3 regions of the Xanthobacter luteus genome follow, and region 3 is predicted to be linked to each of the others. Evidence: predicted binding sites of a transcription regulator. Region 3 holds the regulator's gene; each other region holds the start of a gene.
What was found. Region 3 encodes LexA, which represses DNA repair genes until DNA is damaged. Its sites were predicted from a motif close to TGTTCNNNNTGTGTTCNG; they were not measured.
Positions count from the first base shown of each region.

Region 1: ABLE88_RS16300 (ImuA family protein) is a predicted target of LexA. The motif match lies at 7,023-7,040, and genes of this name have one in related genera.
Region 2: ABLE88_RS22725 (YifB family Mg chelatase-like AAA ATPase) is a predicted target of LexA. The motif match lies at 5,699-5,716, and genes of this name have one in related genera.

Region 1 is NZ_JBDZDO010000005.1:187,945-197,299, forward strand. It holds gene ABLE88_RS16265 (4-hydroxyphenylacetate 3-hydroxylase family protein) at 1-1,376, shown strand, start outside; gene ABLE88_RS16270 (cupin domain-containing protein) at 1,619-1,999, shown strand; gene ABLE88_RS16275 (amidase) at 2,094-3,446, shown strand; gene ABLE88_RS16280 (FadR/GntR family transcriptional regulator) at 3,450-4,127, opposite strand; gene ABLE88_RS16285 (fumarylacetoacetate hydrolase family protein) at 4,281-5,222, shown strand; gene ABLE88_RS16290 (RidA family protein) at 5,269-5,670, shown strand; gene ABLE88_RS16295 (Bug family tripartite tricarboxylate transporter substrate binding protein) at 5,724-6,680, shown strand; gene ABLE88_RS16300 (ImuA family protein) at 7,045-8,031, shown strand; gene ABLE88_RS16305 (DinB/UmuC family translesion DNA polymerase) at 7,913-9,355, shown strand, end outside.
Region 2 is NZ_JBDZDO010000009.1:131,393-140,747, reverse strand. It holds gene pgeF (peptidoglycan editing factor PgeF) at 1-61, opposite strand, end outside; gene ABLE88_RS22755 (class I SAM-dependent methyltransferase) at 61-1,149, opposite strand; gene lgt (prolipoprotein diacylglyceryl transferase) at 1,146-1,964, opposite strand; gene gshB (glutathione synthase) at 2,162-3,109, shown strand; gene ABLE88_RS22740 (polyhydroxyalkanoic acid system family protein) at 3,128-3,439, shown strand; gene ABLE88_RS22735 (class I SAM-dependent methyltransferase) at 3,490-4,266, opposite strand; gene ABLE88_RS22730 (MFS transporter) at 4,360-5,631, opposite strand; gene ABLE88_RS22725 (YifB family Mg chelatase-like AAA ATPase) at 5,773-7,305, shown strand; gene ABLE88_RS22720 (hypothetical protein) at 7,555-8,166, opposite strand; gene olsB (l-ornithine N(alpha)-acyltransferase) at 8,824-9,355, shown strand, end outside.
Region 3 is NZ_JBDZDO010000001.1:52,356-61,710, forward strand. It holds gene ABLE88_RS00350 (peptidylprolyl isomerase) at 1-670, shown strand, start outside; gene trpE (anthranilate synthase component I) at 678-2,189, shown strand; gene ABLE88_RS00360 (anthranilate synthase component II) at 2,543-3,160, shown strand; gene trpD (anthranilate phosphoribosyltransferase) at 3,218-4,252, shown strand; gene trpC (indole-3-glycerol phosphate synthase TrpC) at 4,249-5,040, shown strand; gene ABLE88_RS00375 (DUF2147 domain-containing protein) at 5,116-5,565, shown strand; gene moaC (cyclic pyranopterin monophosphate synthase MoaC) at 5,739-6,236, shown strand; gene ABLE88_RS00385 (molybdopterin molybdotransferase MoeA) at 6,253-7,467, shown strand; gene lexA (transcriptional repressor LexA) at 7,683-8,390, shown strand; gene ABLE88_RS00395 (ComEC/Rec2 family competence protein) at 8,488-9,355, opposite strand, start outside.

The DNA of each region.
Region 1 (9,355 bases), on a different contig from region 3:
CCTCGGTGGGGCAGATGTTCGACTTCCACAGCGCCCCGGAGAACCGGGAGCTGATGACGTTCGAGACCGACACCGGCACCCGGGCGAACCGGATCTGGCAGCTGCCCACCTCGTATGAGGAGCTGGTGACGCGCCGGAAGGGCCTGGAGGCCTGGACCGAGCTGCATGCCGGCTTCCTCGGCCGCGCCCCGGATCACGTCGCCTCCTGCATTGCCGGCATGTATATGGGCCTGCCGGCCTTCGAGGCCTATGATCCGGCCCGCGCCAAGGCGCTCGCGGACTATTACCGCTACGCCCGCGACAACGACCTTTACCTCACCTACGTCATCATCAACCCGCAGGCGGACCGCTCCAAGAGCGCGGCGCAGCAGAAGGACCCGTTCCTCTCCGCCGCCATCGTCGACCGCGACGCGGAAGGCATCACGGTGCGCGGCGCCAAGATGCTGGCCACCGGCGGCATCATGGCGAACGAGGTGTTCGTCACCTGCATCCAGCCGCTGCAGCCCGGCGACGAGGCGCATGCGCTCTCCTTCGCCATCCCCATGAACACCAAGGGTCTGAAGATCCTCTCGCGCAAGTCCTACGAGGCGGGCGCGCCGTCGGTGTTCGACAATCCGCTGTCGAGCCGCTTCGACGAGAACGACGCGGTGCTCTATTTCGACGACGTGAAGGTGCCGTGGGACCGGGTGTTCATCGTCGACAGCATCGACATGACCGCCAAGCAGTTCCACGCCACCCCGGCGCACGTCTACCAGAACTACCAGGCGCAGATCCGCCTCAAGGTGAAGATCAAGTTCCTGCTCGCCATCGCGCGGCGCACCTGCGAGATCAACGGCACCACCAACTTCCCCCAGGTGCGCGAGACCTTGGGCCAGCTCGCCGCCGAGGCGGCCATGGTGGACGCCTTTGTCGCCGCCATGGAGGCGAAGGGGTCCATGGTCGGGCCCTATTTCATCCCCGACCGGCACACCCTGTACGCCGCGCAGACGCTGGCCCAGCAGCTCTATCCGCGCTTCATCACGGCGCTGCGGGACCTTGCCGGCGGCGGCATGATCATGCTGCCGTCCTCGGTGCACGACTATGAGAACGCCGAGCTCGCCGGCCTGATCGAGAAGACCCAGCAGTCGCCCGCGGCGAACGCCGAGGAGAAGGTGAAGTTCTACAAGCTCGCCTGGGACGCGGTGGGCTCCGAGTTCGCCTCGCGCCACGCCCAGTACGAGATGTTCTATGCCGGCGCGAGCTTCGTGGTGAAGGGCCATTCCTTCCGCACCTATGATTGGGACGGCGCAGGGGCGCTGCTCGACCGCATGCTCGGCTCCTACGCGCTCGCCGACGAGATCGGCGTGTCGCAAAGCCCGGCGCGCGCCGCCGAGTAAGAGACGATGGCACACCGGCGATGGGATGAAGCCGGCCGCCAAATGTGAAACCGCCGTCATCCCCCGGCTTGTCCGGGGGATCCACGTCAGGCCGGGATGGCGCTCGACTTCGCCGGCCGCCGGGCGAATGGAGGGGTGGATGCCCCGGACGAGCCGGGGCATGACGGGCGAAGGACGGAGCCAGGCTGCTCCGTAGAGTTCAGGACAATTCTAAGACTGCCCTCAGAGAGGACCACGACCAGATGGCCATCAACAAGCTGCACGACGAGTTCCGCGCGGTCGACTTCAGCACCGGATGGGAGGTTCCCCCCGGCTATCCCGAGGGCATCAAGCAGAAGATCCTCTCCGGCGCCCTCGACGAGGTGAACAAGACCGGCTCGCGCACCCGCATCCTCAAGTTCGATCCCGGCGTGTGGACCACCAAGCCGTTCGTGCACGAATATTGGGAAGAGGTGTTCCTGTTCTCCGGCGACCTCACGGTCGGCAACGACGAGAACGGCAATGGCGGCGAGGCGTTCAAGCCCTACACTTATGCGGTGCGCCCGCCGGGCGTCTATCACGGCCCGTTTAAGTCCGAGACCGGCGCCATGATGATCGAGATCCACTATTTCGATCCGGCCTGACCGCTCGCCTGCCGCCGCTTCTCCTCCTTCAGCCCGTCCGGACCTCCGGGCGGGCGCAGCCGTTCCGGGTCCCATGGCGCCCTCATCCTCCCCTCTGCCGCCCCGTCCCACTTTGGCTGAGCTCGCCGCCGCCCTCGCGGCGGGGCGCGTGAGCGCGCGTGCGCTCACCGAGGCCTGCCTCGCGCGCATCGACGACCCGCAGGGGGAGGGGGCGCGCGCCTTTGCCTTGGTGGATCGGGAAGGAGCCCTGAAGGCGGCGGACGCGCAGGACGCTCTGCGCCAAGCGGGCGCCGCGCCCTCGGCCTTCGCCGGCATACCCATCGGCGTGAAGGACCTGTTCGATATCAGGGGCCAGGTGACGACCGCCGGCTCCAGGGTGCTCGCCGGCAATGCGCTGGCGGAGGCGGACGCGATCGCGGTGGCGCGGCTGCGCCGGGCCGGGTTTGTCGTCATCGGCCGCAACACCATGACCGAGTTCGCCTATTCCGGCCTCGGCATGAACCCGCACACGGGCGACCCGCGGGCGCCGTTCGAGCGCGCGGTCGGCCGGGTCTCCGGCGGCTCCACCTCCGGCGGGGCGGTGGCGGTGGCGGACGGGATGGCCCACGCGGCGCTCGGCACCGACACCGGCGGCTCGTGCCGCATCCCGGCGGCCTTCTGCGGCCTCACCGGCTACAAGCCCACGGCCGACCGCATCCCGAAGGACGGCGCCTTCCCGCTCTCCGGCACGCTCGATTCCATCGGCTCCATCGCCCGCTCGGTCGGCTGCTGCGCGGCGCTCGACGCCATCCTCGCCGGCGCGGAGCCGGACGCCCTCGCGCCGCGCCCGGTGGCGGGGCTGCGGCTTCTGGTGCCCCAGACCGTGGCCTTCGACGAGATCGAGGATGCCGTTGCCGAAGCCTTCGAGGAAGCCTTGGCGCGCCTCGCCGCGGCCGGCGCGCACGTCGTCCGGGCGCCGTTCCCCGAATTCGGCGAGATCGCCGGCCTGAACGCCAAAGGCGGCTTCACGGCGGCGGAGAGCTTCGCGGTGCACCGCGCGCTACTGGCGGAGAAGGAAGCCGAATACGACCCGCGCGTGTCGGTGCGCATCAAGCGCGGCGCCGGGCAGAGCGCGGCGGACTATCTCGACCTCGTCGCCGGCCGGCGCGACCTCGTTGCGCGGGCGCGGGCGCGGCTTGCGCCCTTCGACGCTCTGGCCCTGCCGACCACGCCGATCCTGCCGCCCAGGATCGCCGACCTCGCCACCGACGAAGCCGCCTATGGCCGTGTGAACCTGCTGGCGCTGCGCAACCCGACCCTCATCAACATGATCGACGGCTGCGCCATCTCCCTGCCGCTGGCGGGCCAAGGCGGCGCCCCGGTGGGGCTGATGCTGGCCGGTGCGCCGGGCGCGGACGCGGCGCTGCTCGCGCGCGCCGCCGGCGTCGAGGCTTTGCTGGCGGGCTGAGCCTCACACCGGGAACAGGTTCCGCCGCACGCCCGTCATGTGGCGCAGCATCGCCTCCCGGGCGGCCGCCTGGTCGTGGTCGCGGAGCGCCTCGAACACATCGCGGTGCTCCACCAAAACGTCCGCCTTGCGGCCCGGCGCGTCGAGATTGCGGCGCAGCTTCAGCGCGCGCCATTCGCCGCTGGCCCTGAGCCCGCAGATGAGATCATAGGCGGCGATCAGCAGGCCGTTGTGGGTGGCCGCGGCGATGGCCGCGTGAAAGCCGTGGTCGGCGGCCTCGAAGGCGTCCACGTCGCCCGCCGCGGCGCACTTGCCCAGCCAGCCCTCGATCTGCTGCAGGTCGGCCGGCGTCGCATTGGCCACCGCCACCGCGGCCAGTTGCGGCTCCATGACGATGCGCGCCTCCAACAGCTGATGCAGGCTGACGCCGGTGAGCAGCGCCGCGGCGCCGACGCGCTCCGCCACATAGGTGCCGGAGCCCACCTTGCGCGTGACGTGGCCCTCCACCTCCAGCGCCGCCAATTCCTTGCGCACGGCGGCGCGGGACAGGCCGAGCCGTGCCGCGAGCGCGCGCTCGGTGGGCAGCTTCGCGCCCTTGGGCAGCGTGCCGTCGGAGATCGCGGCGAGGACGAGGTCCCGGATCGGGGTCGATCCGCGGGAGCGATGGAGGGCGTCGAGCATTTGGGCGACCATTTTCCGCCGAGTGCCGCAACCTATCCAGGAGAAAGATATGGCGCAAGCGGCTTGACAATTGGTCCGGCAGGAGGGTTCGATTGGGCGATCAAAATGGCATTTTGTCCAAAAATGGTCGCCCAATAGCCCGAGGAGATGTTCATGAGGCTCGCCACCTTCCGCCCGCCCGGCGCAGACGGGGCACCTGCGGAAGTCAGCTGGGGCATCGTCCTCGGCGAGGCCGTGGTGGACGTGCCGCGCGCCACCGCCGGCGGGCCGGATGTGGACCGGTTCGCCCCCACGCTGAAGGGGCAGATCGCCCGCTTCGGCACCGACACGTCCGCGCTTGCCGATCTTGCCGCGGCGCTCCTGCGTGATCCGGGTCTCGCGCCCGAGGCGCGGCATCGGCTCGATGCGGTCGCCGTGCTGCCGCCGCTGCCCGATCCCGGCAAGGTCATCTGCGTCGGCAAGAACAATCGCACCCACTTGGAAGAGTTGAAGCGCAACCAGCTCATCACCGAGATGCCGGACGAGCCCACCGGCTTCGTGAAGCTCAATGCCTGCCTCACCGGCCAGGACGCCGAGGTGGAGCGCCCCGAGGGCATCGTCGAGTTCGACTACGAGCCGGAACTCGCCTTCGTCATCGCCCGCCGCGCTTACAAGGTGAGCCGGGAGGAGGCGATGGGCTACGTGTTCGCCGTCAGCCTCCTCAACGACCTCACCGCGCGCGAGGTCCAGCGGCGCGAGGTGCGCTCCGGCACCCGCTTCTGGACCGCCAAGAACATGCCCGGCTTCGGGCCGTTCGGCCCCTTCCTGGTGACGCTCGACGAGAGCGGCGATCCGGCCGACATGTGGATCAGCTGCGCGGTCAACGGGCGCGAGCGGCTGCGCTTCCACACCGGCGACCAGATCTTCCAGATCCCCGACATCATCGCCCACTTCTCGCGCCACGTGGTGCTGGAGCCGGGCGACGTCTTCACCACCGGCTCGCCGCACGGCGTCGCGGTCGGCCAGCCCAATGCCAGCGCGCTGTACCTGCGCCCCGGCGACCGCGTGGAGGTCGCCGCCGAAGGGCTCATGACGCTGCGCACGTCCATCGTGTGAGCCCGCGCCCCGATTTTTTAAGAATTCGAGCATCGAGGAGAAGAAGATGGCCAGCAAGATCACCCGCGGAAACCCGAAGAACCTCGCCAATGTGCGGTCCACCATCTACCACCATTATATTCGCATCGACAATCCGCAGTCCCTCATCTTCCTGTCGGGCCAGCTGTCGCGCGACGCCGAGGGCAAGCTGGTGGGGCCGGGGGACATGGCGGAGCAGACCCGCCAGGCGATCCGCAACATGGACCTCATCATGCGCGAGGCCGGCGGCACGCTCGAGGATATCGTCTCCCTCGTGGTCTACACGACCGACATCCGCCAGTTCAAAGAAATCGTCGCCGCGCGGATGGAATTCTTTAAGGACAAGCTGCCGACGAGCACCATCGTCGAGGTCAATCATTTGGCCGATCCCGGTCTCCTGATCGAGTTTCAGGCCACCGCCGTGCTGTGAGTGCTTCCAAAAAGAAGGGGAACGATAAGATGATACCGAACCGACGATCCGCATTGGCCCTGGCCTGCGCCGGGGCTCTGCTCGCGCCGCTCGCGGCGCCCGCCGGCGCGGCGGACTATCCGACCCAGACGGTGACCGTGGTGGTGCCGTTCGCGCCCGGCGGCGGCACCGACCTGCTCGGCCGGCTGATCGCCCAGGACCTGCAGAAGCGCCTCGGCCAGACCTTCGTGGTGGAGAACCGGCCCGGCGCCGCCGGCACCACGGGCGCCGCCGCCGTCAGCCGCTCGGCGCCCGACGGCTACCGCCTGCTGATGGCGGCCACCGGGGCGCTGGCGCCGTCCCCCACGGCCGCCTCCGCCTCCTACGACGTGAAGGCGCAATTCTCGCCCATCGCGCTGGCCGCGGCGCCGCCGTACCTGCTGGTGGTGAACGCCGATTTCCCGGCGAATTCGGTGAAGGAGCTGATCGCGCTCGCCAAAGGCAAGCCGGAGAGCGTCGCCTTCGCCTCCTCCGGCGCCGGGGCGGCGTCCCATCTCGCCGCGCTGCTGTTCGAGGCCAAGACCGGCACCAAGCTGCTGCATGTGCCCTATAAGGGCGTGGGGCCGGCCATCACCGACGTGGTGAGCGGGCAGGTGGCGGCCATGTTCGCGCCGCCGCCGGCCGCGCTGCCGCACGTCAAGGCGGGCCGCCTCAAGGTGCTCGGCGTCACCTCCGCCGCGCGCTCGGAGCTGTTCCCGGATTATCCCACCGTGGCCGAGGCGGGGGTGCCGGACTATGAGGCGGTCGGCTGGTTCGGCCTGTTCGGCCCGGCCGGCATGGATCCGGCCATCGTCGGCCGCCTCAACAAAGAGGTGATCGCTTTGCTCGGCACGCCGGAGATGAAGACCCAGCTCGCCAATATGGGGGCGGTGCCCAACACCATGTCGCCGGCGGCGTTCGCCAGCTTCATCGACCAGGACACCACCAAGTGGACGCAGCTGATGCGCGCCGCCGGCATCGAGCAGAAATAGCTCTCGCTCCCCGGCCGAGCGACGGCGAAGCCGGAGCGCCGAGCCGGGGTCCGGCGCAAGGCTCCCGCGCAGCGGGCAAGACCCGAGGGCGGTTGGTTTTACAAGCGCCTTCGGCGATCTCTTGCGCTGGGCCCCGGCTCTCCTTCCACGGCGCTGCGCGCCGTTGCAGTCGGCCGGGGCGCGAGGGCTGTTCCCCGGCCAAGCGATAGCGAAGCCGGAGCGCCGATCCGGGGTCCGGCGCAGGACTCCCGCGCCGCGGGCCGCTCGCCCTCTGCGCCGCAGACGCACCCCGCCACCACCACATCCGGTGCCGTTGACTCCCATCCGGAAAGCGCTTTTCATAAGAACAAAAGAGGAACATGAAATGACAGCGCAGCCCGAAGGGGCGTTCGCGCCGCGGCGGAGCCTTGCCGCGGCGACGGGCGTCGCCGTCCTTGCGTCACCACCGGAGCCGGCCGGCCGCGCGCCTGTCCGGATGCGGCCGGAAGGCGCGCGGGCGGAGGGGGCGTCTTCCCCCGCCGCCGCTTTGCCCGCGCCGGCAGCGGCGGGGGGTGGTGCCCCGCACCGCCGGGAGGACCCCGCGCCCGCCGCCCTCGCGGCCCTGCGCGGCCTGTGCGGCAGCCCGGCGGCGGCGCCGGCGCGGCGCCACCTGCTCGGCGCGCCCTTGGATGCGGCGCTGGGCGGCGGCCTGCCGCGCGGCGCGCTGCACGAGATGTTCTGCGGCGCGCCCGGCGCCCACGGCGCCATGCTCGGCTTTGCCGCCGCCCTCGCCGCCGGCCTGGGCGGGCCGGTGGTGTGGGTGCGCCAGGACATGAGCGTGCGCGAAGGCGGGCGCCTTTATGCGCCGGGCTGCGCCGAGCTCGGGCTCGACCCGGCTTTTCTGGTGCTGGTGGAGGCGGCGGACGCGGCAAGCGTGCTGCGCGCCGCCGAGGACGCGCTGCGCCATGCCGGTCCGGCGCTGGTGATCGCCGAGCCCTGGGGCACGGCGCGCGTCCTCGACCTCACCGCCACCCGCCGGCTGGCGCTGCGCGCCGGCGAGCGCGGGGCGCTCGCTCTGCTGCTGCGGCCGGGGGCGGAGCCCGAGCCCTCGGCGGCGGTGACACGCTGGCAGGTGGCGCCGGCCGGCGCGCTCTGTCCGCTGCCGTTCGGCCTCGGCCCGCCGGCCTTCGCCTTGGAACTGGTGCGCAGCCGCCTCGGACCTACCGGACGCTGGATTGTGGAGTGGAACGCTCATGCCCGACGCTTCAACCCCGCGGCGCCCGGCGCGGCGGCTTTTGGCCGTGTTCCTGCCGCGCCTTTCCACCGACCGGCTGGCGATGGCGGCACGCCGGCGCGGCGCGCGGCTTCCTGACGCGCCGGTGGTGGTGGTGCGCCAGATCGCCAACGCGCCGCGCCTCGTGGCCATGGACGCGGCGGCCGAGCGGCTCGGTCTGACGCTCGGCCTGCCGCTCGCCGACGCCCGCGCCCGCGTGCCCCGGCTCGCGGTGGCGCAGGAGGACCCGGCGGCGGACGCGGCGCTGCTCGCGGCGCTCGCCTCCTGGTGCGAGCGCTGGACCCCCTTCGCCGCCCTCTCGGGCGAGGGCGGCCTGATGCTGGACATCACCGGCTGCGCCCATCTGTTCGGCGGCGAGGCGGCGATGCGGGAGGACGTCACCGGCCGCCTCGGCGCCCTGGGCCTCGCCGCCGCCGGCGCCGTGGCGGCGACGCCGCGCGCCGCGCGCACGCTCGCCCGCTGGCGCCCCGGCGCGGCGCCGGCGGCGGGGGAGGCGCAGGCGCTGACCGACCCGCTTCCGGTCGCTGCCCTCGAATTGCCGGAGGCGGCGACGCGCGCCCTCATGGGCCTCGGCCTCGCGACGCTGGGCGCGGTGCGGGCCCAGCCGCGCGCCGCGCTCGCCGCCCGCTTCGGGGCGGAAGTGACGGACCGGCTCGACGAGCTGGCGGAGCGCCTCGATCCCCCCATCTCACCGCTCCGGCCGGTGCCGCTCACCTTGGCGGAGCGGCGCTTCCCCGAGCCCATGGCCGACAGGGAGACCGCCCTCAAGGTGCTCGGCGACCTTTCGCGCGAGCTGTGCGCGCTGCTGGAGAAGCAGGGCCGCGGCGCGCGCCGCCTGGAGGCCGCCTTCTTCCGCAGCGACGGCGCGGTGCGCCGCATTCCCGCCGCCACCGCCCGGCCGGTGCGCGATCCCGCCCGCTTGGCCGGCCTGTTCCGCGAGAAGCTCGCCGCGCTCGCCGATCCGCTCGACCCCGGCTTCGGCTTCGACGTGCTGCGCCTCTCGCTGCTCGCCAGCGACCCGCTCGAGGCGCGGCAGCAGGCCTTCGCCGGCGCGGCGGCGGGGGAAGGGGACGCGCAACGGGACGCGGAAATGGAGGCGGAGGTGGACGCGCTGGTGGACCTGCTCTCCGCCCGCCTCGGGGCGCACCGGGTGATGCGCTTTGGCGCCCACGACACCCACATTCCCGAGGCCGCCGCCCGCCCCCGACCGGCGCTCGCCGAACCGGCCGCAGGCGGGATGGCGGCGCCGGACTGGCCCGCGCCCTTGCCGCCGCTGCTGCCGGCGCGCCGCCCGCTCGCTTTGTTCGAGCGGCCCGAGCCGGTGGAGGCGCTGGCCGAGGTGCCGGACGGCCCGCCTTTGCGCTTCCGCTGGCGCCGCGCGCTGCACGAGGTGGCGCGCGCC
Region 2 (9,355 bases), on a different contig from region 3:
GGGTGAAGAAGGCATGGCGGATGCCCGGCAGGTCCTTGAGCGACGGCGCCTCGATCTTCATCACACGACCTCCTCGCCGGTGTCGAACGCGACCGGCGCGCCAAGCCCCCCATGGGCGATCACCATAGCCTTGAACAGCGCGCCCATCTGCCCCTCGCCGTGTCCCGCGAGGCGCAGCGCGGCGGCGTCCACAGCCGCCTGCGCCGCCGCGTCCTTGCCGGCCTTCAGGCGCGTGGCGCGCTGCGCAAGGCCGAGGCGGGCCAGGAATTCCCCTTGGCCGATGGGTCCGAAGGCGCGCGCGCCAGAAGCGCGGGCGCGCCGCGCGAGGGCGGCGAAATCCACATGGGCGGTGAGATCGGCCTCTCCCGGATCGGCGAGCGGGTCGACCCAGCGGTGCGCGCGCACGGCCTGGAGCGTGTCGCCATAGCCGCCCGCATGGCCGTAATCCACCACCAGCGCCGCGCCGCCTTGCCCGGCGATGCGGCCCGCCAGCGCCAGAGCGGGGCCTTCCACCATGCGCTCCAGAACGGCGCCCTCGGCCGGCGGACCATACGGCGCGGGCTCGGCGCCGTGGGGCAGGGGATCGAGGCCGAAGGCGAGGGCGCCGTCTGCCTTAAGGCCGACGCGCCGCGCGCGCCAGCGCCCGTCGCGGAACACGAACTGGTCGATGGGGATGGCGTCGAAGAACTCGTTGGCGATGGCGATCATGGGGCCCGGCGGCACGTCCTCCAGGCGATCGTGCCATTGCGGCGCCGCGGCGCCGAGCGCGCGCCCCTGGGCGGCGCGCAGCGTCGGGCTCATCTCGACCAGATGCAGCCGCGCCGCCGCGCCGAACTCCGGCACCAGGCGCGCCGCGCGCAGCGCATCGGCCATGAGGGTGCCGCGCCCGGGGCCGAGCTCCACCAGGGCGAAGGGGGCGGGGGCGCCCATGGCCTGCCACTGCGCCACCGCCCACAGCCCCACCAGCTCGCCGAACATCTGGCTGATCTCGGGCGCGGTGACGAAGTCGCCTCCGGCGCCGAATGGATCGCGCGTGACGTAGTAGCCGAGCCGCGGATGGCCGAGCGCGAGCGCCATGAAGCGGCTCACCGGCATCGGCCCCTCGGCGGCGATCAGCGCCTTGATCTCGTCTTCGAGCCGTCCGCTCACGGCGCCGGGCGCCGCCTGAGCGCATAGAGGAGCAGCCCGAGCCCGGCCAGCACCACCGGCACCGAGAGCCACATGCCCATGGTGGTGCCGAAGGCGAGGTAGCCGAGCTGGGCGTCGGGCTCGCGGAAGAACTCGCCGGTGATGCGGCCGAGGCCGTAGCCGATGCCGAAGATGCCGGCGGCGACGCCGGGCCGCTTCAGCCCGCCGAGGCGCACCACCACCAGCATCACCAGGAACAGGACGAGGCCCTCCAGCGCCGCCTCGTAGAGCTGGCTCGGATGGCGCGGGATGTTGCCGCCGGTGGGGAAGATCACCGCCCACGGCAGGTCGGCCGGGCGGCCCCACAATTCACCGTTGATGAAGTTGGCGATGCGCCCGAACAGCAGGCCGAGCGGCGCCACCACGCCGGCCACGTCCAGCAGCGAGAAGATGGCGATGCCGCGGGCGCGGGCGAACAGCACCAACGCCAGGATGGTGCCCGCGAGCCCGCCATGGAACGACATGCCGCCCTTCCACACGGCGACGATGTCGTCCGGGTGGGCGGCGAAATAGGCCGGATTGTAGAACAGCACATAGCCGATCCGCCCGCCGAGAATGACGCCCAGCGTCGCCCAGAACAGCGCGTCGTCGAGGTCCTGCGGCCGCATGGGCGAAATGCCGCCCCACAGCGCCGGGCGCGCCACCAGGAAGCGCGCATAGAGCCAGCCCAGCACCAGGCCGGCAATGTAAGCGAGCGCATACCAGCGGATGGCGAGCGGGCCGATCTGGACCAGCACCGGGTCGATGGCGGGGAAGGGCAAGGCGAGGGTCGGCATCGGAACCCCGGTTCTCCTGTGGCCGCCGAAGCGCGCGCCATGTGGCAAGGCGCAGGCGCCGCCGTCAAGCCGCCAGGGCGCAGCGCCGTCCTCGCGCGGGGACGCGGCCCGCACGCTGGCGGGACGGCGCCGCGCCCTATAGATAAAGCGACGTTCGCAAGGCCCGCGCCCCGCCGCGCCGGGCGCCGGAGATTGCCATGGCTCTCAAGGTCGCGGTCCAGATGGACCACATCGCCCGCATCAACATCGCCGGCGATTCCACTTTCGCTTTGCTGCTGGAGGCGCAGCGGCGCGGCCATGCGCTGTTCCATTATACCCCCGAGCGCATGGCCATGCGCGACGGCGTGGTGTTCGCCACCGTCGAGCCGCTCACGGTGAAGGACGAGGCGGGCGCCCATTTCACGCTGGGGGAGAAGCAGCGCATCGCGCTCGCCGAGATGGACGTGGTGCTGATGCGCCAGGACCCGCCCTTCGACTTGGCCTATGTGACGGCGACCCATCTTCTGGAGCGCATCCACCCGCAGACCCTGGTGGTGAACGACCCGGCCCATGTGCGAAACGCGCCGGAGAAGATCTTCGTCACCGAGTTCCCGGACCTCATGCCGCCGACGCTGATCTCCCGCGACCTCGACGAGATCAAGGCGTTCCGGGCCGAGTTCGGCGACGTGGTGATGAAGCCGCTCTACGGCAATGGCGGCGCCGCCGTGTTCCGCCTCGCCGCGGACGACCTCAATTTCGGCTCGCTCTACGATCTGTTCGCCACCACCTTCCGCGAGCCCTGGGTGATCCAGCGCTTCCTGCCGGCGGTGAAGCACGGCGACAAGCGCATCATCCTGGTGGACGGGCAGGCGGCGGGCGCGGTGAACCGGGTGCCGAGCGAGGGCGACCTCAGGTCCAACATGGTGCGCGGCGGGGCGGCCAAGCCCACCGACCTCACGGCGCGCGAGCAGGAGATCTGCGCCCGCATCGGCCCGTCGCTGAAAAAGATGGGCCTGATCTTCGTCGGCATCGACGTGATCGACGGCAACCTCACCGAGATCAACGTCACCTCGCCCACCGGCCTGCGCGCCATCAAGCGCCTGGGCGGGCCCGATATCGCCGCCCAGATCTGGGACAGGATCGAGGAAAAGCGCGCCGCGCAGTGAATTTTGGAGTTCGAACGCATGGCCCAACCCTTCACCGCCTCCGTCCCCCACAAGCTCGGCCGCGAGGAAGCGACGCGCCGGCTCCAGAACGGGCTCAGCACCGTGCGCGACCGCTTCGGGAGCCATGTGGAGATCGTCGAGGAGCGCTGGACCGACGGCCACCTGGACTTCCGCATCGCCGTCATGGGACAGCACGCCTCGGGCACGCTGGACGTGCTCGACGAGGCGGTGAACCTGTCGGTGGAGCTGCCCTTCTTCCTCTCCCTGCTGGCCAACAAGGCCAAGGAGCTGGTGATGAAGCAGGGGCAGATCCTGCTGGAGAAGAAGTAGCGGGCCGGCGCAGCGGGGCTATCGAAACACAAACGGGCCCGCCCCGCCGCTCACACCGCCTTCAGCACGAGGGTGAGGGTGTCGAACGTGAAGGTGCCGTCCGCCTCGATCTCGAAATGCCGCCACACCTCGGCGCTGGCGCCCTCCTGGAGCGAGCGGATGGCGGCGGCGTTGACGGCGCTGGTGCCGATGCGGGTGATCCACGGCCCGTATTCGAGCCGCAGCCGCCGCGGCGTCTCCTGCGCCACCGCGAAGCCGGCCTCCTTGGCGAACGCGCGCCACTCGCGCGCCGCATAGTCGCGCACGTGGGAGGGGTCGCGCAGCATCTCGATGGTCTGCAGGAAGGTGTCGAGCAGCGCGTTCTCGGGGGCGATCACGTCCATGAACACCGCCAGGCCGCCGGGCTTCAGCATGCGCCGCGCCTCGCGCACGCCCGCCGCCGCGTCGGCCCAATGGTGCGCGCTGTAGCGCGAGACGACGATGTCGAAGCTGGCGTCGGCGAACGGCAGGCGCTCGGCGACGCCCTGCGCGGTGGCGATGTTGGCGAGGCCGCGCCGCTTCGCCTCGGCGGCCACCGCCGCCAGCATCTCCGCGGACAGGTCGCAGGCGACCACCTCGCTGACGTGCGGCGCCGCGGTGAAGCTCACATGCCCGCCGCCGCAGCCGAGATCGATCAGGCGCGCGCCGGCGCGGCCTTCCAGCAGGCGCGCGAGCGCCTCCAGGTCCTCGCCCTGGGCGTGGACCGCGCTCGTCACATAGGCGTTCGCCTGCGGGCCGAACTGGCGCGCCACCAGGTCCTGGATCGTGGCGGAAGGGCGTGACGACATGGATGGGCTCCCGGCGGGCCGGCGCGGCGGCGCGCGGCGGCGGATTTCAGCCCGCCGGCCCCGCGCGCGCAAGCCTGCGCGGCGCAGGGCTCCTCAATGAGCCCTGCGGTCGCGGTCGGGGTGGTGGAACAGCAGCATCACCACCACCGAGGACAGAGCGAGCACCGCCATGAGCAGGAAGCCGTCGGTGAACGAGCCGCGCAGATGGAGCACGAAGCCGGTCAGCGCCGGGGCGATGAAGCCCGCCAGCGCGAACGCGAAATCCATGATGCCGAGCGCCGTGGCGGCGCGCGCGGGCACGATGTCCACGTTGACGGCGTAATAGGTGGCATTGGCGCCCATGGAGGCGGCCACCGCGACCGTGATGCCGGCGATCGCCACCCACAGATTGTCGGCGAACGCCACCGGCACCACCGCCAGCGCCGCCACGAACTGGGTGCCGGCGATGAGGTAGGAGCGCGCCACGCGCAGCCGCCCGGTGGTCTTCAGGAGGTGGTCCGACCAGCGCCCCAGCGCCCATAGCGCCACCGCCGCGGCGAGCCAGGGCACCACCGTGAAGGCGCCGACCGTGGTGAGCTCGAGCTTGTAGACCAGATGCAGGTAGCTCGGCAGCCAGCTCATGAAGAAGAACAGGAAGTAGCCGAACACGAAGAACGCCCAGTAATTGGCGAGCAGCGTCCGGTTGGTGAGCAAGGCGCGCAGCATCGCGCGCTCGGGCCAGATGCGCGCCGCCGGCGGCGGCGCCGCCGCCCCGGCGCGGATCTCGGCCAGCTCGGCCGGGTTCACGTGGCGCGAGCGGGCGGGATCGTCCCGGAACAGGACATACCACAGCGGCACCCAGCCCACCGAGAGCGCGAACAGGACGCCGAAGGTCCAGCGCCAGTCCAGCAACGCCAGCAGCTGGGTGACGATCGGTCCGCCGATGGCGAGCGCCACCGGCACCGAGAGCAGCGCATAGCCGTGGGCGCTCGCCTGCTGATCGGGCGGCAGCCAGCGCGCCAGCGCGCCGGTCATGGCCGGGAAGTTCGGCCCTTCCGAGACGCCGAGCAGCGTGCGCGCGAGATAGAGCGTGAAGAAGCCCGTGGCGACGCCGGTGAGGCCGATGGACAGGCTCCACATGAGTGCCGCCACCGCGAGCACGGCGCGCGCGCCGTAGCGGTCCACGGCGAAGCCGCCGACGAGGGTGGTCACCGCATAGCCGATGCCGAAGGCGCCGAGGATGGTGCCGGCATCGAGCTTGGACAGGCCGAGCTCGGCCTCCATCGCCGGGATGGCGTAGGAGATGGCGGCGCGATCCACATAGTTCACCATCGTGATGATGAACAGGAGCAGCACCACCACGTAGCGGAACCGCGTCGCCCCCATGTCAGCCTCCCCCGGTACCGGCGCCGCACCCTAAGCGCGGTTCGCCCGCGAGGGAATGGGCAATCGATGTTCTTAATTCGTTCTTGCGCCGTTCCGCGTGCTCCGGTAGCCTTCCGCAATCATGGGCTTCAGGGGGCGCGCATGATCCAGCGCGTGGCGACGGTGGCGTTCGAGGGCGTGGAGGCGCGCCCCGTGGACGTGCAGGTGCACGTCGCCGCCGGCCTTCCCGCCTTCACCATCGTCGGCCTGCCGGACAAGGCGGTGACCGAGGCCAAGGAGCGCGTGCGCGCGGCGCTCATCGCCTCCGGCCTTGCGCTGCCGGCGCGCCGCATCACCATCAACCTCGCCCCGGCGGACCTGCCCAAGGAAGGCTCCCACTACGACCTGCCCATCGCGCTCGGGCTCATGGCCGCCATCGGCGCCATCCCGGCGGACGCGCTCGCGGGCTTCACCGTGGTGGGCGAGCTCGGCCTCGACGGCACGCTGGCGGCGGTGGCCGGCGTGCTGCCCGCCGCCATCGGCGCCAATGCGCGCGGGCACGGGCTCATCTGTCCCGCGCCCTGCGGGGCGGAGGCGGCGTGGGCGAGCCCGGACATGGACATTCTCGCGCCGGTCTCGCTCATCGCGCTCGCCAACCACTTCTCGGGCCGCCAGGTGATGTCCCGCCCGGAGCCGCGCATGGGCGAGCCCTCGGTGGCGGCGCTGGACCTCAGGGACGTGCGCGGCCAGGAGGCGGCCAAGCGGGCTTTGGAGGTGGCGGCCGCCGGCGGGCACAATCTCTTGTTTGTCGGGCCGCCGGGGGCGGGCAAGTCCATGCTCGCCCAGCGCCTGCCCTCCATCCTGCCGCCGCTCTCGCCGGCCGAGATGCTGGACGTGTCCATGATCGCCTCGGTGGCGGGCGCGCTCGAGAATGGCGCCGTGCTGGATCGGCGCCCGTTCCGCGCCCCGCACCATTCCGCCAGCATGGCCGCCATGGTGGGCGGCGGCATCAAGGCGCGGCCCGGCGAGGTCTCGCTCGCCCACAATGGCGTGCTGTTCCTCGACGAACTGCCGGAATTCACGCCCCAGGTGCTCGACAGCCTGCGCCAGCCGCTGGAGAGCGGGGAGGTGCTGATCGCCCGGGCCAACCACCGCGTCACCTATCCCGCCCGCTTCCAGCTGATCGCCGCCATGAATCCCTGCCGCTGCGGGCGCGCCGGGGAGCCGGGGTTCACCTGCAAGCGGGGGCCGCGCTGCGCCGACGAATACCAGGCGCGGCTCTCCGGGCCGTTCCTCGACCGCATCGACATCCATCTGGAGGTGCCCGCGGTCTCCGCCTCGGACCTGGTTCTGCCGGCGCCCGCCGAGGGCTCGCGCGAAGTGGCGGCGCGGGTCGCCATGGCGCGGGAGATCCAGGCCGAGCGTTATGCCGCCCTCGACCGGCCGGAGGTGCGCACCAATGCCGCCGCCTCCGGCCCGCTGCTCGACGCGGTGGCGCGGCCGGACGGCGCCGGCGCGGCGCTGCTGAAGGATGCGGCGGATGCCATGCGGCTGTCCGCCCGCGGGTATCACCGGGTGCTGAAGGTGGCGCGCACGCTGGCGGACCTCGACGGCGCGGACGCCGTGGGCCGGCGCCATCTGGCCGAGGCGCTGGCCTACCGCGCCGCCGCCGAGCGCCCGCGCGCGGCGGCCTGAGGCGGGCGGGCGTCATCGCTCACGGGCTCGACCGCCGGCTGGCGTTCGCGTCGGCCCGGCCCGCGCCCCGGGGCCCGTTCGGGGCAGCCACCAGGCATGCACCAACGGCACGCGCCAACGGCACGCACTTGTGGCACGCGCCAACACTGCGCGCTGAGGCCATTCGCTGGATCCGGGTCGCGGGGCGGGGCCCCGCCGCCCGCTTGCCCGGCGCGCCGCTTCCCTCCGGGCCGCTTTCGCGCCCGCCGCTCACCGCACGGCGTTGACGGTGAGGCCCTCGAAATAGGAGATCTGCGCGAGGTCGCCCGGCTGCACCTGCTGCAGGTCGTTCAGCACCTTGGGATCGGTGGCGGCCATGGTGCGCGCGAGGCCGTCTTGGCCCTCGAAGGTCACCGTGCCCGCGGCCCGGTCGATGGCCACGAAGATCGTCGTCATGGTCACCTTGCGCACGCCGAAGTCCTGCGGCCAGCCCGGCAGGCCGGCGTCGAGCACCTCCTCCGCCAGCACCTCGCCCGGCCGCCCCTGGCGCGCCTTGCCGAGCGCCGTCACCACGCCGGGCAGCACGCGGATGACGAGGTTCTGGCCCACGGGCATGTTCAGCACGTCCGCATAGAGCGCCGGCACCACCACCGCCCAGCGCCGCCCGTTGGGGGCCTCGAGCACCACGCGCCGGGTGGCGGGGTCGCCGGAGACGAAGGCGGCGTTGTAGGTGAGGATGTTCACCGGGCCGACGCCGGGAAGCGTCACCGCGGTCACGTTCGCGGGTGTGGGACGCGGCTGCGCCAGCGCGGGCGCGGTCACGGCGGCGAGGCCCGCGAGCAGCGCGGCGGCGCGGGCGAAGAAGATGCGGCGAGACGTCATCGTGAGGTGCCCCATGGACGGAGAGGCTGGCGCGATGCCAGCGGCCTGCCCCCGAGCCGCTAGCATCGGCGGTGCGGCGGGGCAATGCCCGCGCGCAAGTCGCGCCGCGCAGGTCGGCGCCCTGCGGCGCGATCAGGCGCGTCATCTTTCGCGAACGGGCCGTCTGTGCGGGCGCGGGGGAGGGGCGGCGCCGCAGCGGGGGCGGGCGGGGCCGGGATGGTGCCGTCGGCCGGACGCCGCACGGTCCTTGGCGGCCGCCGACGGGCGCGATTCGTGCGCCGCCATGGGTGCGGCGGCCCGCCCCGAGCGGCCTGTCAGCCGTCGCCGGGCTTTTCGGCATGACCTTGCGTCAGTCGCGGCCCTCGGCGAACCGACACAAGGCCTTGGCCCTCCTCGCGCCGCGCGCTCCCGAGGCGCGAGGGAGGGCCGCCTGGAACGGCTCGAATGGGCGAGAAAGATTGTCACACGGCCGTCCGAAAACTATGGTGTTCATCTCGATCACCCGGCGTACAACCGGCAGGGGATGGGCGCGCAGCCGTACACGCCGTCGCGTGTGGCTGCGCGTCGAGACACGGGATGCCCTTTGACACCGGGGAGGGGCGGGAGCGCAAGCTCGCGCAGTCCGCCCGCGGCGGCCCGAGGGAGGGGGTCGTTGCCATGAAACGCATCGGACAGAACGATCCGGGCTTTGACTTTCCGGCGCTGGTGGGGCGCGGGATCGACGTCGCCAAGGAGAGCTTCGCCAAGTGGCCGGGCCTGAAGCCGGCGTCCGACAAGCTCGGCGAGAAGCCGGTGCCGTTCGGTGCGCCGCTGTTCCCGCAGCCGTGGTTCGGCAAGGACTCGGCCTTTCCCTTCTTTGCCGACAAGCTCTCGGCGGACAAGACGGACCTGCCCCCCAAGCCGCTCCTGCCGGACCCGCAGAAGCTCGTCACCGACTTCCGCGCCTATTCGGGCATCCGCCACCGCGAGGCGGTGCCGCAGAAGGCGAGCGTGGTGCTCGGCCGGCTCGGCCCGCTGGAGGTGCGGCTCGCCCGCACCGCGCGCGACGTGCGCCGCGCCCAGCGCCTGCGCTACAAGGTGTTCTACGAGGAGATGGCCGCGGTGCCGGACGCCGCGACCCGGCTCGCCCGCCGCGACATGGACAGCTTCGACACCATCTGCGACCACATCCTGGTGCTCGACCACGAGG
Region 3 (9,355 bases):
GCTGCCCCTCTCCGTGATCGACGCCGTGGATCGCTCGGGGCGCGATCCCGCCGGCAATCCGGTGGAGATTCCCGGCCGCGCCGAGGTGGTGTCCGGCGCGTTCGCGGCCCCGGTCGGGGTCGAGACCGACACCATCCAGCTGCCGGGCAATGGCGGCTTCGTCTGGTTCCAGACCGATGCCGTGATCCCCGCCCGGGACCGCACCTTCGAGGAGGCGCGCGCCGAGGTGGAGGCGCGCTTCAAGCAGGAGGCGCTCGCCAAGGCGGTGGAGGCCAAGGCGCAGGCCCTGTTCGACCAGGCCAAGGCCGGCACCCTGCTGGCCCAGGTGGCGGGCGGCGCCGATCTGCCCTTGAAGGTCGCCGAGGGCCTGCGGCGCGGCCGCGCCACGCCGCCCTTCTCGGTGGAGGCGATCACCGAGGTGTTCAGCGCCAAGGATGGCGGCGTCGGCCTGGCGCCCGCGGCCGAAGCGCCGGACCGGGTGGTGTTCCAGGTCAGCAAGATCACCGTGCCGCCGGAGGGCCCGCAGGACCAGCAGATCGCCGCGCAGCTCTCGGCGCAGATGGAGAACGACCTGCTGGTGCAGTATCTCGGCGCGCTCCAGCAGCAATTCGGCGTGACCGTCAACCAGCGTGTGCTCTCCCAGTCGGTGGGCGCCGGGGCGGGAAGCTGAGCCCGCCATGAACGCCCCCACCGACTTCGAGCGGTTCGCCCGCCGCTACCTCAAGGGCGACGCCCAGGTGGTCTCGACCACTTTGGTCGCCGACCTCGAGACCCCGGTCTCCGCCTTTCTCAAGATCGCCGGCGATCAGCCCAACGCGTTCCTGCTCGAATCGGTCGAGGGCGGGCAGACCCGCGGGCGCTATTCCATGATCGGCCTGAAGCCGGACCTGATCTTCCGCGCCTCGGGCGACACCGCCGAGATCAACCGCACGCCCGACGCCGACACGGCGGCGTTCGTGTCCTGCCCCGGCAAGCCGCTGGAGGCGCTGCGCGCGCTGATCGCCGAATCCGCCATCGACTTGCCGCCGGGCGCCCCGCCCATGGCGGCGGGCGTGTTCGGCTATCTCGGCTACGACATGGTGCGCCAGATGGAGACGCTCGCCCCGGCGAAGCCCGATCCCATCGGCGTGCCCGAGGCGCTCCTGATCCGCCCGACCATCATGATCGTATTCGACGCGGTGAAGGACGAGCTCACCGCCGTCACCCCGGTGCGCCCGGCGCCGGGCGTGACGCCGCAGGCGGCGTGGGAGGCGGCGCTCGACCGGCTGGAGCAGGTGGTCGCCGGCCTCGAGCGCGCCATCGCCCACCCCGCCCCGGATCCGTTCCACGGCGAGGTGGCGGCGACCTCCAACACCTCGGACGCCGAGTTCTGCGCCATGGTGGAGCAGGCCAAGGACTATATCCGCGCCGGCGACATCTTCCAGGTGGTGCTGTCCCAGCGCTTCGAGAGCCCGTTCGCGCTGCCCCCGTTCGCGCTCTACCGGGCGCTCAGGCGCGTCAACCCGGCGCCGTTCTTGGTCTATCTCAACTTCGACGGTTTCTCGGTGGTGTGCTCCTCGCCCGAGATCCTGGTGCGGCTGCGCGGCGGGGTGGTGACCATCCGCCCGATCGCCGGCACGCGCCGGCGCGGCGCCAGCCACGCCGAGGACGAGGCGCTGGCGGCCGAGCTGCTCGCCGACGCCAAGGAGCGCGCCGAGCATTTGATGCTGCTGGACCTCGGCCGCAACGACGTGGGCCGGGTGGCGCAGACCGGCACGGTGAAGGTGACCGACAGCTTCTCCATCGAGCGCTACAGCCATGTGATGCACATCGTCTCGAACGTCGAGGGCGCGGTCGACCCGCGCTTCGACGCCATCGACGCGCTCGCGGCGGGCTTTCCGGCCGGCACGGTCTCCGGCGCGCCGAAGGTGCGCGCCATGGAGATCATCGACGAGCTGGAGAAGGACAAGCGCGGCATCTATGCCGGCGCCATCGGCTATTTCGGCGCCAATGGCGAGATGGACACCTGCATCGTGCTGCGCACCGCCATCGTCAAGGACGGGCGCATGTACGTCCAGGCCGGCGCCGGCATCGTCTATGACAGCGTGCCGCAGAGCGAGCAGCTCGAATGCGTGAACAAGGCCAAGGCTCTGTTCCGCGCCGGCGAGGAGGCGGTGCGCTTCGCCGCGCGCGCCAAGAGGGGGCAGTGAGGGGGATGGAGATGACGCAACGCGAGCGATGGTGAGGCGCGAGCAGCTGGCTGCCTCACCCCGTGGAGGAGAGGGCGGCGGTTAGGGCGCGCAACCGGATCGGTGCCGCCACCCCTGCGCCGTCATCCTCCGGCTTGACCGGAGGATCCATCGCCGGGGCGCCGCTCGGCCCGCCGCATGGGCCCTCCGGTCAAGCCGGAGGGCGACGGCGGGCAGAGCCCCCGGCTCTCTCCGGCAAGGCCGGAGGCGAAACGCGCGCGCCGCCTTGGCCGGCTCGGTTGACCCCGCACCCGTCCTCGCCGTAACACCCGCAATTCCCGCAAGACAGCGGCACGCGGGGCTCGGAGTTCCAGATGTCCGCCACCCAGTCCCCCACCGTCACGCTGATCGATAATTACGACAGCTTCACCTACAACCTCGTCCACTATCTCGGCGAGCTGGGCGCCAAGGTGACCGTCCACCGCAACGACGCCGTGACGGTGGCCGACGTGCTGGCGGAACAGCCGGACGCCATCGTGCTCTCGCCCGGGCCCTGCACCCCCAACGAGGCGGGCATCTGCCTCGACCTCATCGCCAAGGCCGGCGACACGGTGCCGATCTTCGGCGTGTGCCTCGGCCACCAGGCGATCGGCCAGGTGTTCGGCGGCGACGTGGTGCGCGCGCCCACCCCCATGCACGGCAAGATGAGCGAGATCCACCACGAGGGAAAAAGCGTGTTCCGCGGGCTCAACCGCGCCTTCCAGGCGACGCGCTACCATTCCCTGATCGTCGAGCGCGAGAGCCTGCCGCAGGCGCTCGAGGTGACCGCCGAGACCGCCGACGGCCTGATCATGGGCCTCGCCCACCGGCGGCTGCCGATCCACGGCGTGCAGTTCCATCCCGAGAGCATCGCCTCGGAGAACGGGCACGCGCTGATCAAGAACTTCCTCGACCTCGCCGCCGATTTCAACGCGCGCAAGGCCAAAGGCTGAGCAGGGGCTGAGCGCCGCGACGCCCGCTTGGAACGAGACAGGAGCCGAGGACCCGCCATGGACCAGTTCAAACCCCTGCTCGGCAAGGTCGCGACCGGCACCAGCCTGTCGCGCGCGGAGGCGTCCTACGTGTTCGACAAGATGATGTCGGGCGAGGCCACCCCGGCGCAGGTGGGGGCCCTGCTGATGGGCCTTCGGGTGCGGGGCGAGACGGTGGACGAGATCACCGGCGCGGTCTCGGTGATGCGCGCCAAGATGCTGCCCGTGACGGCGCCCGAAGGCGCGGTGGACGTGGTGGGCACGGGGGGCGATGCGTCGAGCTCCTACAACATCTCCACCTGCGCCTCGTTCATCGTCGCCGGCGCCGGCGTGCCGGTGGCCAAGCACGGCAACCGCGCTCTGTCCTCGAAGTCGGGCGCGGCGGACGTGCTGGCCGCGCTCGGCGTGCGCCTCGATCTTGCGCCCGAGGGCATCGCGCGCTGCATCGCGGAAGCCGGCATCGGCTTCATGTTCGCCCCCTCCCACCACCCGGCCATGAAGCATGTGGGCCCGGCGCGGGTGGAGATGGGCACGCGCACCATCTTCAACCTGCTCGGCCCGCTCTCGAACCCGGCCGGCGTCCGGCGCCAGATGGTGGGGGTGTTCGCGAAATCCTGGATCGTGCCGCTCGCCGAGGTGCTCAGGGAGCTCGGCTCGGAGCGCGCCTTCGTGGTGCACGGCTCCGACGGGCTGGACGAGATCACCATCTCCGGCTCGACCGACGTGGCGGCGCTGGAGGACGGGCGCATCCGCACCTTCGAGATCGCCCCCGAGGACGTCGGCCTCACCCGCGCGCCGCCGCAGGCGCTAAAGGGCGGCGATGCCGCGCACAATGCCGCGGCCCTGCGCGCGGTGCTCGACGGGGCCGAAGGCGCCTACCGCGACGTGGCGTTGTTCAACGCCGCCGCGGCGCTGTTCGTGGCCGGCCGCGCCGAAAGCCTGAAGCAGGGCGTCGAACTCGCCCGCGCCAGCCTCGACCAGGGCGCCGCCAAGGCCCGGCTCGACCGGCTGGTGGCGGTCTCCTCAGCGCTTTCCCCGGAGGCCGGCCGATGAGCGACATCCTCACCCGCATCGAGGCCTACAAGCGCCAGGAGATCGCCTGCGCCAAGCGCGCCCGGCCGCTGGCGGAGATCGAGGCGGCGGCGAAGAGCGCGTCCCATGTCCGCCCGTTCGCCGGCGCGCTCGCGGCGACGCTCGCGGAAGGCCGCACCGCGCTCATCGCCGAGATCAAGAAGGCGAGCCCCTCCAAGGGCCTGATCCGCCCCGACTTCGACCCGCCGAGCCTGGCCCGCGCCTACCAGCTGGGCGGCGCCGCCTGCCTCTCGGTGCTCACCGACACGCCGTCCTTCCAGGGCGCGCCCGATTATCTCAAGGAGGCCCGCGCCGCCACCCGCCTGCCGGTGCTGCGCAAGGACTTCATGTACGACACCTACCAGGTGGCCGAAGCGCGCGCCTGGGGCGCGGACTGCATCCTCATCATCATGGCGGCGGTGGACGACGCGCTCGCCCTCGACCTCGCCCAGGCGGCGGCGGACTTCGGCATGGACGCCATCGTCGAGGTGCACGACGCGCCGGAGCTGGAACGCGCGTTGCGGCTGCCCTGCCGGCTCATCGGCATCAACAACCGCAACCTGCGCACCTTCGAGACCGACCTTTCGGTCAGCGAGACGCTCGCCCCGCGCGTGCCCAAGGACCGCATCGTCATCGGCGAGAGCGGCATCTTCACCCGCGAGGACGTGGCGCGGCTCGCGGCGGCGGGCATCGGCACCATCCTGGTGGGCGAGAGCCTGATGCGGCAGGACGATGTCGCTTCCGCGACCTCGCTCCTGCTTGGCGCGTGATATTGCCGTATAGGTGAATTTCCTCCTTAATAGGCGAGCCGGCCCGCAGAGGCCGGATGCTCCGGGAGGATGCCCATGCGACCTATCAGGTCCCGAACGATCTGGTCCGCTCTGTCTTTCGGCACGCTAGCGCTGGCGGCTGTGCTCGGGTCCCCGGCCGCGCATGCCGCCGAGCCCACCGGCCTGTGGCAGACCGCCTCGCGCGGCGGGCAGGTGGAAATCTACCGGTGCGGCGCCGCTCTGTGCGGCCGCCTGGTCTCCTCGGACGGGCTCAAGGCCGATCCGAACCTCAAGGACGTGAACAATTCCAACGCCGGCCAGCGCGGGCGCGGGCTCAAGAACCTCACCATCATGAGCGGCTTTTCGGGCGGCCCGAAGGAATGGTCCGGCGGCAGCATCTATAATGCCGAGGACGGCCGGACCTATTCCGGCTCGCTCACCCTCGACGGCGACAACACCCTGAAGCTGCGCGGCTGCGTGGTGGCCCCGCTCTGCAAGACGCAGACCTGGACCCGCCTGCGCTGAGCCGCCGGACCGCGGCGGCGCCGCGGCCGGACCGTCGTGGGCGTCCCCGCCCCCGCTCCGGCGGTCCGGTCGCGCCCGGCTGCTATCCTGCCGGCGCGCGGGCGCCTAGACTGCGGCGCGCCGGCCGGTCGCGATTCCGCGCCCCCGGCGGCAGAGGACCGCGCCGCACCGCCATGACCGAGCCGACCGAGCCCGCGCTGACCCATCTCGACGCCCAGGGCGCCGCCCGCATGGTGGACGTCTCGGACAAGGCCGTGACCCATCGCGAGGCGGTGGCCGAGGGGGCCATCGCCATGGCGCGCGAGACGCTGGAGCTCATCCTCTCCGGCAACGCGAAGAAAGGCGACGTGCTCGGCGCCGCGCGGCTCGCCGGCATCATGGCCGCCAAGCGCACCCACGAGCTGATCCCGCTCTGCCACCCGCTGATGCTCTCCAAGGTGGAGGTGGAGATCGCGCCCGATCCCGCTTTGCCGGGCCTGCGCATCACCGCGCGGGTGAAGACCACCGGCCAGACCGGGGTGGAGATGGAGGCGCTCACGGCGGTGTCGGTGGCCGCGCTGACGGTCTACGACATGGCCAAGGCGGTCGACCGCGCCATGCGCATCGACGGCGTGCGGCTGATCGAGAAATCCGGCGGCCGCAGCGGCGCCTTCCGCGCCGCCCCGCTCTGAGGTTCGAGGAACGCTGATGGCACTGATGAGCGTCGAGGAGGCCCTGCGCCGCGTCGCCGGCCCAACGGAGGCGCTGGCCGAGGAATGGGTGCCGGTATCCGCCGCCGCCGGGCGCGTGCTCGCCCGCGACCTCATCGCCAACCGCTCCCAGCCGCCGGCCGACATGTCGGCCATGGACGGCTATGCGGTGCGCGCCGCCGACATCGTCGACACCCCGGCGCGGCTCGCGGTGATCGGCGAATCCGCCGCCGGGCGTCCGTTCACGGGCGCCGTGGGCCGGGGGGAATGCGTGCGCATCTTCACCGGCGCGGTGCTGCCCGCGGGCGCCGACACGGTGGTGATCCAGGAGAACACCACGCGCGAGGGCGCGGTGATGACCACCACCGCGCCCACCGCGGCGCGGCGCAACGTGCGCAAGGCCGGCTGCGACTTCGCCAAGGGCGCGCCGGGCCTTGCCGCCGGCCATCGCATCACCGCGCGCGGCATGATGCTGGCCGCCGCCATGGACCATGCCCGCGTGCCGGTGGCGCGCCGGCCGCGCGTCGCGCTGCTGCAGACCGGCGACGAGCTGGTGATGCCGGGCGAGGGCTCAGGCGCCGACGCCGAGATCGTGGTGTCGAACGCCTTCGGCCTCGCCGCCATCGCCCGCGGGGCGGGGGCGGAGGTGATCGACCTCGGCGTGGTGGGGGACGACCTTTCCGTCATCCGCGCCGCCATCCGCCGCGCCGTGGATGAGGGGGCCGACGTGCTGGTCTCCTCCGGCGGGGCCTCGGTGGGCGACCACGACCTCATGGCGCCGGCCCTGAAGGCCGAGCAGGTGGACCTCGAAGTGCACAAGATCGCGCTGCGGCCCGGCAAGCCGCTGATGTTCGGCCGGCGCGGCGCCCTGCGGGTGCTGGGCCTGCCGGGCAATCCGGTGTCCTCCCAGGTCTGCGGGCTGCTGTTCCTGACGCCGCTGCTGCGCGCGCTCCAGGGCGAGACGGGCCCGGCCTACCGGACGCTTCCGGCCCGGCTCGGCTGCGCCATGCCGGCCAATGACTGGCGCATGGACTTCATGCGCGCGCGGCTCGCCGCCGACGGCGCCGGCGGGCTGCTCGCGACCCCCCTGCCGGTCCAGGACAGCTCGCTGCTCTCGGTGCTGGCTTCGGCCGACGCGCTCCTGATCCGCCCCGCCGACGCGCCCGCCGCCGAGGCCGGCGCGCCCTGCGAGGTGATCCCGTTCCAGGATTGAGGCCGGGATCCGCCGGCCCCAGGCGCAAGCGCTGGCATTCGCGGGCGGCTTTACGCCATCTTCACCACTTGCGGAACACAAAAGGAACAGATAAGGGTTGTTCATGATTTGTTTCTCCGCCCCCGGTGCGGTGGCGGAGGCCCGCAGGACGGCCAAGATCGGCCCCTGCGGGTGCTGGCTTGACCGGCGGCGGGCAAATGGCACGGGGGCGAGGAATGCTGACGCGCAAGCAATATGACCTGCTTCGGTTCATCCACGAGCGGCTCAAGGAGACCGGCGTCCCCCCCTCCTTCGACGAGATGAAGGAGGCGCTCGATCTGCGCTCCAAATCGGGCATCCACCGGCTCATCACGGCGCTGGAGGAGCGCGGCTTCATCCGCCGCCTGCCGAACCGCGCCCGGGCCCTGGAGGTGGTGCGCCTGCCGGACAGCGTCGCGCCCGGGCTCGCGGCGGCGCGCAGCGGGCGCGGCTTCTCCCCCGCGGTGATAGAAGGCAGCCTCGGTCGGGTGCGCCCCGTGGCCGAGGACGAGGAGGGCGGGCAGAGCGTCGCCGTGCCGGTCATGGGCCGGATCGCCGCCGGATCGCCGATCTCCGCCATCCAGTCGCGCAGCCACAATTTGAACATTCCCCCCGAAATGCTGGGCTCGGGCGAGCATTTCGCCCTCGAGGTGCGCGGCGACAGCATGATCGAGGCCGGCATCCTCGACGGCGACACCGTGCTGATCCGCCGCTGCGACAGCGCCGACACGGGCGACATCGTGGTGGCGCTGGTGGACGAGGAGGAGGCGACCCTCAAGCGCCTGCGCAAGAAGGGCGCCTCCATCGCCCTGGAAGCGGCGAACCCGGCCTATGAGACCCGCATCTTCGGCCCCGACCGGGTGCGCATCCAGGGCCGCCTCATCGGCCTGATGCGGCGCTACTGAGGGCTGGACGGCGCCGGCCGCGCGCAGCCGGCACGGATTTTCCCGGCGCGCGAGCCCTCGGCGGCGCGCCCTCGAAGCGCCCCCGGCGCGGCCTGCGCTAGCGCGGGTCCGAGGCGTCGGCGGCCAGGGCCTCCAGATCGAGCGGCCCCGGTGCCTCCAGTTGTTCGGGCAGAACCGGCATCCACGGCCGCTGGCGGAAGGCGGGCCGGGTGGGGATCGCCGTGAGGCCGCCCCAGGCGAGGGCGCCGCGGTCGCCCGAGCCGCGCGGCGCGAAGGCGTCCCCGCTCGGTGACGCGGCCTGCGCGGCCGCATTGGCGGTTGGCCCGCGCTCCGTGGGATCCGCGACCAGGCGCCCGGCGCCGGTCGACGCGTCGGCCACCGCTTCACCGCGCGCCATGCCCTCCCAGACCATCTCCTGCCCCAGCATCTCCTGCCCGAGCATCTCCTGCCCGAGCAAATGGCGCCCGGACGCGCCCTCCCCCGGCGCGCCGTCCCCGGTCAAGCCGGGCGTCCCGTCGCCGGCGGGCGCGATGGCGCCCTCCCCCGGCGCCCTCAGCCCCGCGCTGCGCGCCTTGCCCTCGGCCACAAAGGCGAGGGTCCCCGTGCGCTCCAGCAGTGCCGGCGTGATCACCCGCGCCGGGCAGGCGAGCGGCGCCTGATCGCGCGTGACGACGATGCGCGCCGACAGGCAGTCCGCGGCGAGGCCCTCGGCGCGGCGCGAGACCGCGAGCGTGCCGCCGCTCGGCAGCGGCGCGACGCAGCCGGAAGGGTCGCAGGCGAAGGCGGCGGCGAGCGCCGGGTCGTCGGCGGCCCGGCGGTCGCCCTCGCGGGTCAGCCACTGCTCGGCCACCAGCCGATGGGCGCGCGCGCCGACGATGGACAGGCGGCCGTCGGCGCCGCGCACCGCCACCGTTTCCCCATTGGGCGCGATCAGGATCTCCGGCCGCTGCGGCGCCGGCGTCGCG